One region of the Streptomyces sp. NPDC020681 genome, then DNA from elsewhere that is predicted to be linked to it. Evidence: riboswitches for the same ligand, from Rfam matches in the RefSeq annotation. Region 1 holds a riboswitch; each other region holds the start of a gene.

Evidence for each region. A riboswitch is a leader RNA that binds a small molecule or an ion and turns the genes downstream of it on or off. The one in region 1 is predicted to bind thiamine pyrophosphate.
Region 2: it holds a riboswitch for thiamine pyrophosphate, as region 1 does, so the genes downstream of both, thiO (glycine oxidase ThiO) here and thiC (phosphomethylpyrimidine synthase ThiC) in region 1, are expected to answer to the same signal.
Region 3: it holds a riboswitch for thiamine pyrophosphate, as region 1 does, so the genes downstream of both, ACH4YL_RS35830 (thiamine ABC transporter substrate binding subunit) here and thiC (phosphomethylpyrimidine synthase ThiC) in region 1, are expected to answer to the same signal.

The regions. Positions count from the first base shown of each region.
Region 1 is NZ_JBIRTX010000002.1:545,291-548,558, reverse strand. It holds gene thiC (phosphomethylpyrimidine synthase ThiC) at 1-1,250, opposite strand, end outside; TPP riboswitch at 1,243-1,399, opposite strand; gene ACH4YL_RS06105 (YibE/F family protein) at 1,472-2,821, shown strand; gene ACH4YL_RS06100 (SsgA family sporulation/cell division regulator) at 2,873-3,268, opposite strand, start outside.
Region 2 is NZ_JBIRTX010000015.1:95,302-98,569, forward strand. It holds gene ACH4YL_RS29730 (thiazole synthase) at 1-781, opposite strand, end outside; gene thiS (sulfur carrier protein ThiS) at 788-997, opposite strand; gene thiO (glycine oxidase ThiO) at 994-2,199, opposite strand; TPP riboswitch at 2,197-2,309, opposite strand; gene ACH4YL_RS29745 (NAD(P)/FAD-dependent oxidoreductase) at 2,423-3,268, shown strand, end outside.
Region 3 is NZ_JBIRTX010000025.1:35,922-39,189, reverse strand. It holds gene ACH4YL_RS35835 (ABC transporter permease) at 1-890, opposite strand, end outside; gene ACH4YL_RS35830 (thiamine ABC transporter substrate binding subunit) at 959-2,053, opposite strand; TPP riboswitch at 2,048-2,152, opposite strand; gene rlmN (23S rRNA (adenine(2503)-C(2))-methyltransferase RlmN) at 2,218-3,268, opposite strand, start outside.

The sequences.
Region 1 (3,268 bases):
GTATAGAACGGGGCCTCCTCGCAGATCTCCTGCTGGAGGTCGATGTTCTCCTTGATCTTGTGCATCGGGACGTGACCAGGTCCTTCGATCATCGTCTGCACGTTGAAGCGCTTGGCGATCGTGTTGAGTTCGCCGAGTGTGCGCAACTCGGCGAACTGCGCTTCGTCGTTAGCGTCCGCGATCGAGCCGGGCCGCAGGCCGTCGCCGAGGGAGTACGTCACGTCGTACGCGGCGAGGATCTCGCAGAGCTCCTCGAAGTGCTCGTACAGGAACGACTCCTTGTGGTGCGCCAGGCACCAGGCCGCCATGATCGAGCCGCCGCGCGACACGATGCCGGTCTTGCGGCGGGCCGTGAGCGGCACGTACCGCAGCAGCACCCCCGCGTGCACCGTCATGTAGTCGACGCCCTGCTCGGCCTGCTCGATGACCGTGTCCTTGTAGACGTCCCAGGTCAGGTCCTCGGCCCTGCCGTCGACCTTCTCGAGGGCCTGGTACAGCGGCACCGTGCCGATCGGGACCGGTGAGTTGCGCAGCACCCACTCACGCGTGGTGTGGATATTGCGGCCGGTCGAGAGGTCCATGACCGTGTCCGCGCCCCACTTCGTGGCCCAGGTCATCTTGTCCACCTCCTCCTCGATGGAGGAGGTGACCGCGGAGTTGCCGATGTTGGCGTTGACCTTCACCAGGAACCGCTTGCCGATGATCATCGGCTCGATCTCCGGGTGGTTGACGTTGGCCGGCAGCACGGCGCGGCCCGCCGCGATCTCCTCCCGTACGACCTCCGGAGAGACGTTCTCGCGGATCGCGACGTACTCCATCTCCGGCGTGATCTCGCCACGACGGGCGTACGCGAGCTGGGTGACCGCCGCTCCCGCCCGGCCCCGGCGGGGCTGGCGCGGACGGCCGGGGAAGACCGCGTCGAGATTCCTGAGGCCCCCGCGCGGCGAGGTGTGCTTGATCCCGTCGTCCTCGGGACGGACGGGACGGCCCGCGTACTCCTCGGTGTCGCCGCGGCCGATGATCCAGTTCTCCCGCAGCGGCGGAAGTCCGCGGCGGACATCGGTCTCGACGGTGGGGTCGGTGTACGGCCCGGACGTGTCGTACAGCGTCACGTCCTTGCCATTGGTGAGGTGCACCTGACGGACCGGCACCCGGAGGTCGGGGCGCGAGCCCTCGACGTATCCCTTGTGCCAGCCCGGCGTGCGCTCCGCCTGGTCGACGGCAGGCGTGCGTGCATCCTGAACGGTCATGAGACCTACTCCCTACGCCGGCATTACCCGGTAACAGGTTCGGCGGTCGACGCAGCGGCTTCCGTCCGGAGGCGTTTCACGTGAAACGCCACAGGGACGGAGGTCAGCGTCCTCTCAGCCCGGTGCTCCGAGCTCCCGCGTGTGCAAAGGTGCCACCACGCTAGCGCCACTTCTGGCGTGCTGAACAGAGGCCCCCTTCCCGTTCTTGCGATGATCGGTCGGTGACCTCTTCGCCGCCAGCACCGCAGCAGCCGCCAGAACCCCACGGCCATACGCACAGTCACGGACCCGCAGCACCCGTCTCCCGGCATCTCCGCAAGGTCATCGCCGCGGTGCTGATTCCGTTCGCCACCGCGGTCGTCGTGGGCCTTCTGGTCCTCTGGCCGGGCGGCACTCCCGCCCATGAACGCACCGGTGTCGGCTTCGACCGGCAGACCGAGGACGGAAGGGTGGTGCAGGTCGACAAGGTCAACTGCAAGGACGTGAACGCCGCGCAGGTGCCGCCGACCGGTGACACCTCCACGCCTGAGGGACGCGAGGCGGTCAACGCGCAGCAGGGCAGCTGCGCGAAGGCGACGGTCGAGGTCACTTCCGGCGCGAACAAAGGCCGCAAATTTACCGAGATCATCCAGCCCGATGCGCCCCGGCAGCTGAAGGACGGCCAGGGGGTCGTGGTCGCGTTCGCTCCCGACGCACCCCGCGACCTGCAGTACTCGGTGATCGATGTGAACCGCGGCTTCCCGATGATGGTGCTGGCGGCGATCTTCGCGATCACCGTGGTGCTCGTGGGTCGTATGCGTGGCGTGATGGCGCTGATCGCGCTGGCCGCCTCGTTCGCCGTGCTGACCATGTTCATCCTGCCCGCGATCCTGCAGGGCTCCAATCCGCTGATCGTCGCGGTGGTCGGAGCGAGCGCGATCATGTTGGTCTCGCTCTATCTGTGCCACGGGCTGACCGCACGTACTTCGGTCGCGGTCCTCGGCACCCTGGTCTCACTGCTGCTGATCGCGGTGCTCGGCTCGATCTTCCTCGGCTGGGCGAGCCTGACCGGCAACACCGACGACAACACCGGTCTGATTCACGGTCTGTTCCCCGGGATCGACATGAGCGGTCTGCTGCTCGCCGGGGTCATCATCGGCTCGCTCGGTGTACTCGACGATGTGACCGTGACCCAGACCTCGGCGGTCTGGGAGCTGCATCAGGCGGATCCCTCCATGGGGCCGCGCGGGCTGTACCGCGCCGGCATCCGGATCGGCCGGGACCACATCGCGTCCGTCGTCAACACGCTCGTACTGGCTTATGCGGGCGCGGCGTTGCCGCTGCTCCTGCTGTTCTCGATCGCGCAGAGCAGCGTGGGGACCGTGGCCAACAGCGAGCTGGTGGCGGAGGAGATCGTACGGACCCTGATCGGCTCGATCGGTCTGGTCGCCTCTGTGCCGGTGACCACGGGCCTGGCGGCGCTGGTGGTCTCCGCGGACCGGCCGCGCAACGAAGAGGCGGCACCGGGCGGATCAGGGGCCCGGAGCGGGCCGCTGGGGCGGGGTGGCTCGGGTCGCCGCCGCAAGAAGTAGCGGTGGCCTCAGAGCCGTGGTCCAAGGTGCCTCAACAGGCGTCCGAAGTCCTCAGCCGGCGTTCTCCTCGGCGAGGATGCGTCCGAGCGCCTTCTCGAGATTGCCCTCGAAGTCTCCGAACGTACGCTCCTGTCCCAGCGGCACCAGCCTGTCGGTGCGGTCGAGGAAAGCCACGATCGGCGCCCCGCCCACCTGGAACACCGCCCGGTCCCGGCCCACTTGGAGCCGGATGCGGAGGTCCCACTTCCCCTCGGGCCCGGTCGGTGTGATGTGCACATCGCCGTCCCCGCTCGGTCCGTGGATCCCGTCCAGCAGCAGTTCGCGGCCGAACGCCCAGGTCACCGGAGCGTCCCCGGGAAGGTGAAAGGTCATCCGCACCGCGTACGGATCCACCGGGTCGTACCGCAGCTCCACCGGGATTCGGAACGAGAGCTCCTCGGAGACAAG
Region 2 (3,268 bases), on a different contig from region 1:
GCTCCGGGTCCAGCACCGCCCGCCCCTCCACCGGTGACGACGCCTCCGCGAAGTGCCGGCGAGGGATCCGGCCCGCCCGCCGCGCAAGCCGGCCCGCCTCCACCGCGTGCCGCATCGCCTCCGCCATCAGTACCGGCTCCTGCGCCCGCGTGACGGCGGACGCCAGCATCACTGCCGCACACCCCAGCTCCATCGCGAGGGCCGCGTCGGACGCCGTGCCCGCGCCCGCGTCCAGGATCACCGGGACGCGCGCGTGCTCGACGATCAGCTGGAAGTTGTGCGGGTTGCGGATGCCGAGGCCGGAGCCGATCGGCGAGCCCAGCGGCATGATCGCCGCGCAGCCCACGTCCTCGAGCTTCCGGGCCAGCACCGGGTCGTCGTTCGTGTACGGCAGCACCGTGAACCCGTCGTCGACCAGCGTCTCCGCCGCGTCCAGCAGCTCGACCGGATCCGGCAGCAGGGTCCGCTCGTCCGCGACGACCTCCAGCTTGATCCAGTCGGTGCCGAGGGCCTCGCGCGCGAGCCGCGCGGTCAGCACGGCCTCGCCCGCCGTGAAGCAGCCCGCCGTATTGGGCAGCACACGTATGCCGAGCTTCTCCAGGACGGACAGCACCGACCCCTGCACCGTCGGGTCGAGACGCCGCATCGCGACGGTGGTGAGTTCCGTCCCGCTCGCGATGAGGGAGCGTTCCAGCACGTCGAGGCTGGGCGCTCCGCCCGTCCCCATGATCAGCCGGGAGTTGAAGGTCGTGTCACCGATGGTGAGCCGGTCGTCGGCCATGGCTGTTCAGCCTCCCTGCACTGCGGTGAGGACTTCGACCCGGTCGCCGTCGCCGAGCCGCGTGCCCGCCCACTGGCTGCGCGGCACGACCGCCTCGTTGACGGCGGCGGCGACGCCGGACGGCGCGGCGGTGAGGTCCGCGACCAGGGCGTCCAGGGTGGTTCCGGTGGCGAGCTCACGGACCTCGCCGTTGACGGAGATGTTGAGGACGTTCATGCGGGCTGCTCCAGCGATACGGGAGAGAAGCGGCGTGGCGTGAAGGGCCGGGCCTCGTCCGGCAGTTCGCCGTTGACCAGGACCGTGGCCATGACATCGCCGGTGACGGGCGTGAGGAGCACCCCATTGCGGTGGTGGCCGGTGGCCAGGTGCAGTCCCGGCAGCGTGGTCGGGCCCAGCAGCGGCGCGTTGTCGGGCGAGGCGGGCCGCAGTCCGGCGCGGGTCTCGGTGAGCGGCAGCTCCGTGATGCCCGGCACCAGCTCGTGCGCGTCGCGCAGCAGCTCGTACACCCCGCCGGCGGTGACCGTGGTGTCCCAGCCGAGTTCCTCGCTGGTCGCTCCGAGGACCAGTTCGCCGTTCTCCCGCGGCACCAGATAGACATGGCTGCCGCGCACCACGGCCCGTACGGTCCTGGACAGGAACGGGGCGTACGGCGGCGGCACGGTCAGCCGCAGCACCTGGCCCTTCACCGGCCGTACCGGAGGCAGCACCTCCGCCGGTACGCCGCCGAGCCGGCCGCTCAGACTGCCGCCGGCCAGCACCACCTGGTCAGCGGTGAGCCGCGACCCGTCGGTCAGCACGGCTCCGGCCGCCCGGTCCCGTACGACCGTCAGCCGCTCCGCCCAGCCGCGGTGCAGCACCACTCCGGCCCGCTCGCAGGCGGTGACCAGCGCAGCGGCCAGCCGCCGCGGGTCCACCTGGTGGTCGCCGTCCACCCGCAGGCCGCCGCGTACGCCCGGCGCGAGCATCGGCTCGAGACGTCGGCAGTCGCGCCCCGTCAGCCACTCCGACTCCAGGCCGGACTGGCGTTGCAGCGCGTGCAGTTCACGCAGATGCGCACGGTCGTCGGCGTCGAGCGCGACGGCCAGCGTGCCGCACGCGCGGTAGCCGACCGAGGCTCCGGTCGCCTCCTCCAGCTCGGCGACGAAGGCCGGATAGCGGCGTGCGGATTCCACATTGAGCGCGAGCAGTGTCTGCTCGCCGTAGTGCAGTTCGGTGACGGCGGCGAGCATGCCCGCGGCCACCTGCGCGGCTCCGCCGCCGGGTTCCGGATCGGCGACGATGACCCGCAGTCCGCGCTGGGCCGCCCGCCAGGCCGTGACCAGGCCGATGATTCCGCCCCCGATGACGAGGACGTCTGAGCCGCGGCCTGACTGGTCTGACCGTTCTGAATGTTCTGACTGTTCCGTGGTACGAGACATGGGCGTCCAGCCCCTCCCTTCGCCGGCATGACCCGGATCAGGTTCGTACGGTCGGAGGCCGTCCAGCCTCCCTCTCAGCCCGGTGCGTCCGGACTCCCGCGAGTGCCTTACGGCAGCCACCCTAACCCCAGGTCCCAACGCGCAGTAGGGGAGCAGCCGCCGTTGCCCGGGGATCCGGGGGACCCGGTTACCTGACGATGCGTCAGATGCGTAAGGTTGACGGGTGAGCGAGCAGCAGACAGCGCAGAAGGCAGCACAGGCGCGGCGCGTGGTGGTCGTCGGCGCGGGAATGGCCGGCGTGCAGACCGCGGTGGCTCTGCGCGAACAGGGCTTCACCGGCCCGGTCACCCTGATCGGGGCCGAACCGCACCAGCCGTACGACCGGCCGCCGCTGTCCAAGGCGGTGCTGCTCGGCAAGGCGGAGGGCTCGGCCTTCGATGTCGATTTCGAGGCGCTCGACGTCGAGCTGCGGCTGGGCTGCGAGGTGACCGGCGTACGTCCCGGTGCCCACGAACTGGACACCGAGGCGGGAGTCGTCCCGTACGACCTCCTGGTCATCGCCAGCGGCGCGGAACCGATCACGCTGCCGCGCGCCGAGGCCGTCCCGGGCGTCCACCTGCTGCGCACGCTCGACGACGCGGCCCGGCTGCGTCCGGTGCTCGCGCGGCAGCACGACATCGTGGTGGTCGGCGCGGGCTGGATCGGCGCGGAGTTCGCGACCGCCGCGCGTGAGGCGGGCTGCACCGTCACCGTCGTCGAGGCCGCCGACCGCCCGCTGGCCGGTGCGCTGCCCGCCGACGTCACGGGGCCGATGGCCGAGTGGTACGCGGAGTACGGCATCGAGCTGCTCACCGGCGTGGGCGTGGCCGACATCGAGCCCGGCGCGGTCATCCTCGCGGACGGTCGGCAGCTCGCCGCGGGCGCGGTCGTCGTCGGCATCGGCGCGCGGCCCGCCACGGCCTGGCTCGCCGGGTCCGGCATCGCCATCGGCCCGGACGGCGCAATCACCGCCGACGAACATCTGCGCACGTCGCTGCCCGATGTGTACGCGGTGGGGGACTGCGCCTCC
Region 3 (3,268 bases), on a different contig from region 1:
ACGAGCACCCCGAGCGGCACCAGGATCAGCAGCAGCACGGTGGCCAGCACTCCGCCGAGCAGCGCCCAGTCCTTCGCGCCCTTCGGCCGGCGCGCGGTCCCGGCCGGGTCCACCAGCCTCAGCGCGGTCTCCCGCCGCCGTATCGTCCAAGCGTGCACGGCGAGGATCGCACCGACCGCCGCGAACTGCACCAGCGTCAGCACCGCCGCCGTCGGCAGGTCCAGCAGCTGCGCCGTCTGCCGGTAGATCTCCACCTCCAGCGTGGAGAACGTCGGCCCGCCGAGAATCTGTACGACGCCGAAGGAGGTGAAGGTGAAGAGAAAGACCATCAGGGCCGCGGCCGCGACGGCGGGCCCGAGCGCGGGCAGCGTCACGCGTCGCCAGGCCGCGAACCGTCCGGCGCCCAGCACCCGCGCCGCCTCCTCCTGACGCGGGTCGAGCTGCGACCAGAGCCCGCCCACGGTCCGTACGACGACGGCGTAGTTGAAGAAGACATGCGCGAGCAGGATCGCCCACACGGTGGTGTCGAGCCTGATCCCCCACAGCTCGTCGAGCAGCCCGCCGCGCCCCAGCAACGCGAGGAACGCGGTGCCGACGACCACGGTCGGCAGCACGAACGGAACGGTGACCACCGCCCGCAGCAGCCCTTTGCCGGGAAAGTCGAAGCGCGCGAAGACATATGCGGCTGGCAGCGCGATCAGCAGCGTGAGCGCCGTCGACGCGAGCGCCTGCCAGGTGGTGAACCACAGCACGCGCTGCAAGTCCGCGCGGCCCAGCACCTCGCCGATCCGCCCGAACTGCCACACGCCGTCGACTTGGAGCCCGCGGCCGACGATCGCGACGACGGGATACGCGAAGAAGACGGCGAAGAACGCGACGGGCCCGGCCATCAGCCCGAGCCGCACCAGGCTCCCGCGGACCGACTTCCCGCGCGCCGTCTTCCCGCCGTGGGACTTCGTTACTTCACTACGAGCGAGGACCATGACTGGACCCACTGCTCACGGTTCTTGGCGATCTTGTCGGGGTCGACGGTCTCCGGCTTGTCGACGACCGCGCCGAACTTCGTGAACACCTCGGGCAGCTGCGCACCCTTGATCACCGGGTTCACGAACATGTTCAGCGGCATGTCCTCCTGGAACTTCTTGGAGACCAGGAAGTCCAGCAGGGCCTTGCCGCCCTTCTCGTTCTTCGCGCCGTCCAGCAGACCGGCGAACTCGATCTGGCGGAAGCAGGTGCCGGTCGCGACGCCTGTCGGGGCCTCGGCCGGCTGCGGCTCGGAGAAGAGCACTTCGGCCGGCGGGCTGGAGGCGTACGAGACGACGAGCGGCCGGTCCGCCTTGGCCTTCTTGCCGCCGGCGGAGCCGGAGAACTCCTCGTTGTACGCCTGCTCCCAGCCGTCGACGACCTTGACGCCGTTGGCCTTGAGCTTCTTCCAGTAGTCCTGCCAGCCCTCGTCGCCGTACTTCGAGACCGTGCCGAGGAGGAAGCCGAGGCCCGGCGAGGACGTCGCCGCGTTCTCGGTGACCAGCAGGTTCTTGTACTCGGGCTTGATCAGATCGTCGAAGGACGCCGGCGGCTGGAGCTTCTTGTCGGCGAAGTACTTCTTGTCGTAGTTGACGCAGATGTCGCCGGTGTCGACGGGCGTGACACGGTGCTTGTCCTTGTCGAGCTGCACCTCGTCCGGCACCTGGGCCAGGCCCTTGGCCTCGTACGACGTGAACAGGTCGTTGTCGAGGGCGCGCGAGAGCAGGGTGTTGTCGACGCCGAAGAAGACATCGCCCTGCGGCGAGCCCTTGGTGAGGATCTCCTTGTTCAGAGCCGCACCGGCGTCGCCGCTCTTGAGCACCTTGACCGTGTAGCCGGTCTCCTTGGTGAACTCCTTCAGTACGGAGTCGGAGGCGGCGAACGAGTCATGGCTGACGAGCGTCACGGTCTTGGACGTCGAGCCGCCGGAGGAGGAGTCCTTGGACTCCTCGCCGCAGGCCGCGAGGGCGGTGATGCCGACGGCCGCGGAAAGCGCGCCGCCGAGGGCACGCCGAAACTGGCTGTTCATGTGGTGCTGACTCCCTACGCCGGTATGACCCGGATCAGGTCCGAGGGTCTGCGGCCTTGCCGCACTCTCAGCGCTGTGTGCGCTCCCCTGTCGGAATGTTCATTGTTCATTTGTGCGATAGCACAGGCACGGGCACAGTATCAGCCCGCGCCGACGGGCTTGCCTCAGCGTTCGGACGCGGCCAGCTGTCCGCACGCTCCGTCGATCTCCTGGCCACGGGTGTCCCGTACGGTCACGGGCACACCGTGGGCAGCGATCGCCTCGACGAACGCCTTCTCGTCCTCGGGCCGGGACGCCGTCCACTTGGATCCGGGCGTCGGATTGAGCGGAATCAGGTTCACATGGACCCGCCTGCTCTTCAGCATCCGGCCGAGCAGATCACCGCGCCACGCCTGGTCGTTGATGTCCCTGATCAGCGCGTACTCGATGGAGATACGGCGGCCGGACTTCTCCGCGTACTCCCAGGCCGCGTCCAGCACCTCCCGGACCTTCCAGCGGGTGTTCACCGGGACGAGGGTGTCGCGCAGCTCGTCGTCCGGTGCGTGCAGCGAGACGGCGAGACGGCACTTGAAGCCCTCGTCGGCGAAGCGCAGCATCGCGGGCACCAGGCCGACGGTCGAGACGGTGATCCCGCGCTGCGAGAGCCCCAGCCCGTCCGGCTCCGGGTCCGTGAGCCGGCGGACGGCGCCTACGACCCGCTTGTAGTTGGCGAGCGGCTCGCCCATGCCCATGAACACGATGTTCGACAGCCGGGCGGGCCCGCCGGGCACCTCGCCGTCGCGCAGCGCGCGCATGCCGTCGACGATCTGGTGCACGATCTCGGCGGTCGACAGATTGCGGTCCAGGCCAGCCTGCCCGGTGGCGCAGAACGGGCAGTTCATCCCGCAGCCGGCCTGCGACGAGATACACATCGTCACCCGGTCCGGATAACGCATGAGCACGGACTCGACGAGCGTGCCGTCGTGCAGCCGCCACAGGGTCTTGCGCGTGGTGTCGTCGTCGCAGGAGATGTGCCGTACGACGGCCATCAGATCCGGCAGCAGCTCGGACGCGAGCTTCTCGCGGGCGGCGGCGGGGATGTCGGTCCACTGGGCGGGGTCGTGGGCGTACCGCGCGAAGTAGTGCTGCGACAGCTGCTTGGCGCGAAACGGCTTCTCGCCGATCGAGGCGACAGCCTCCTTGCGCTCTGCGGGCGTGAGGTCGGCAAGGTGCCGC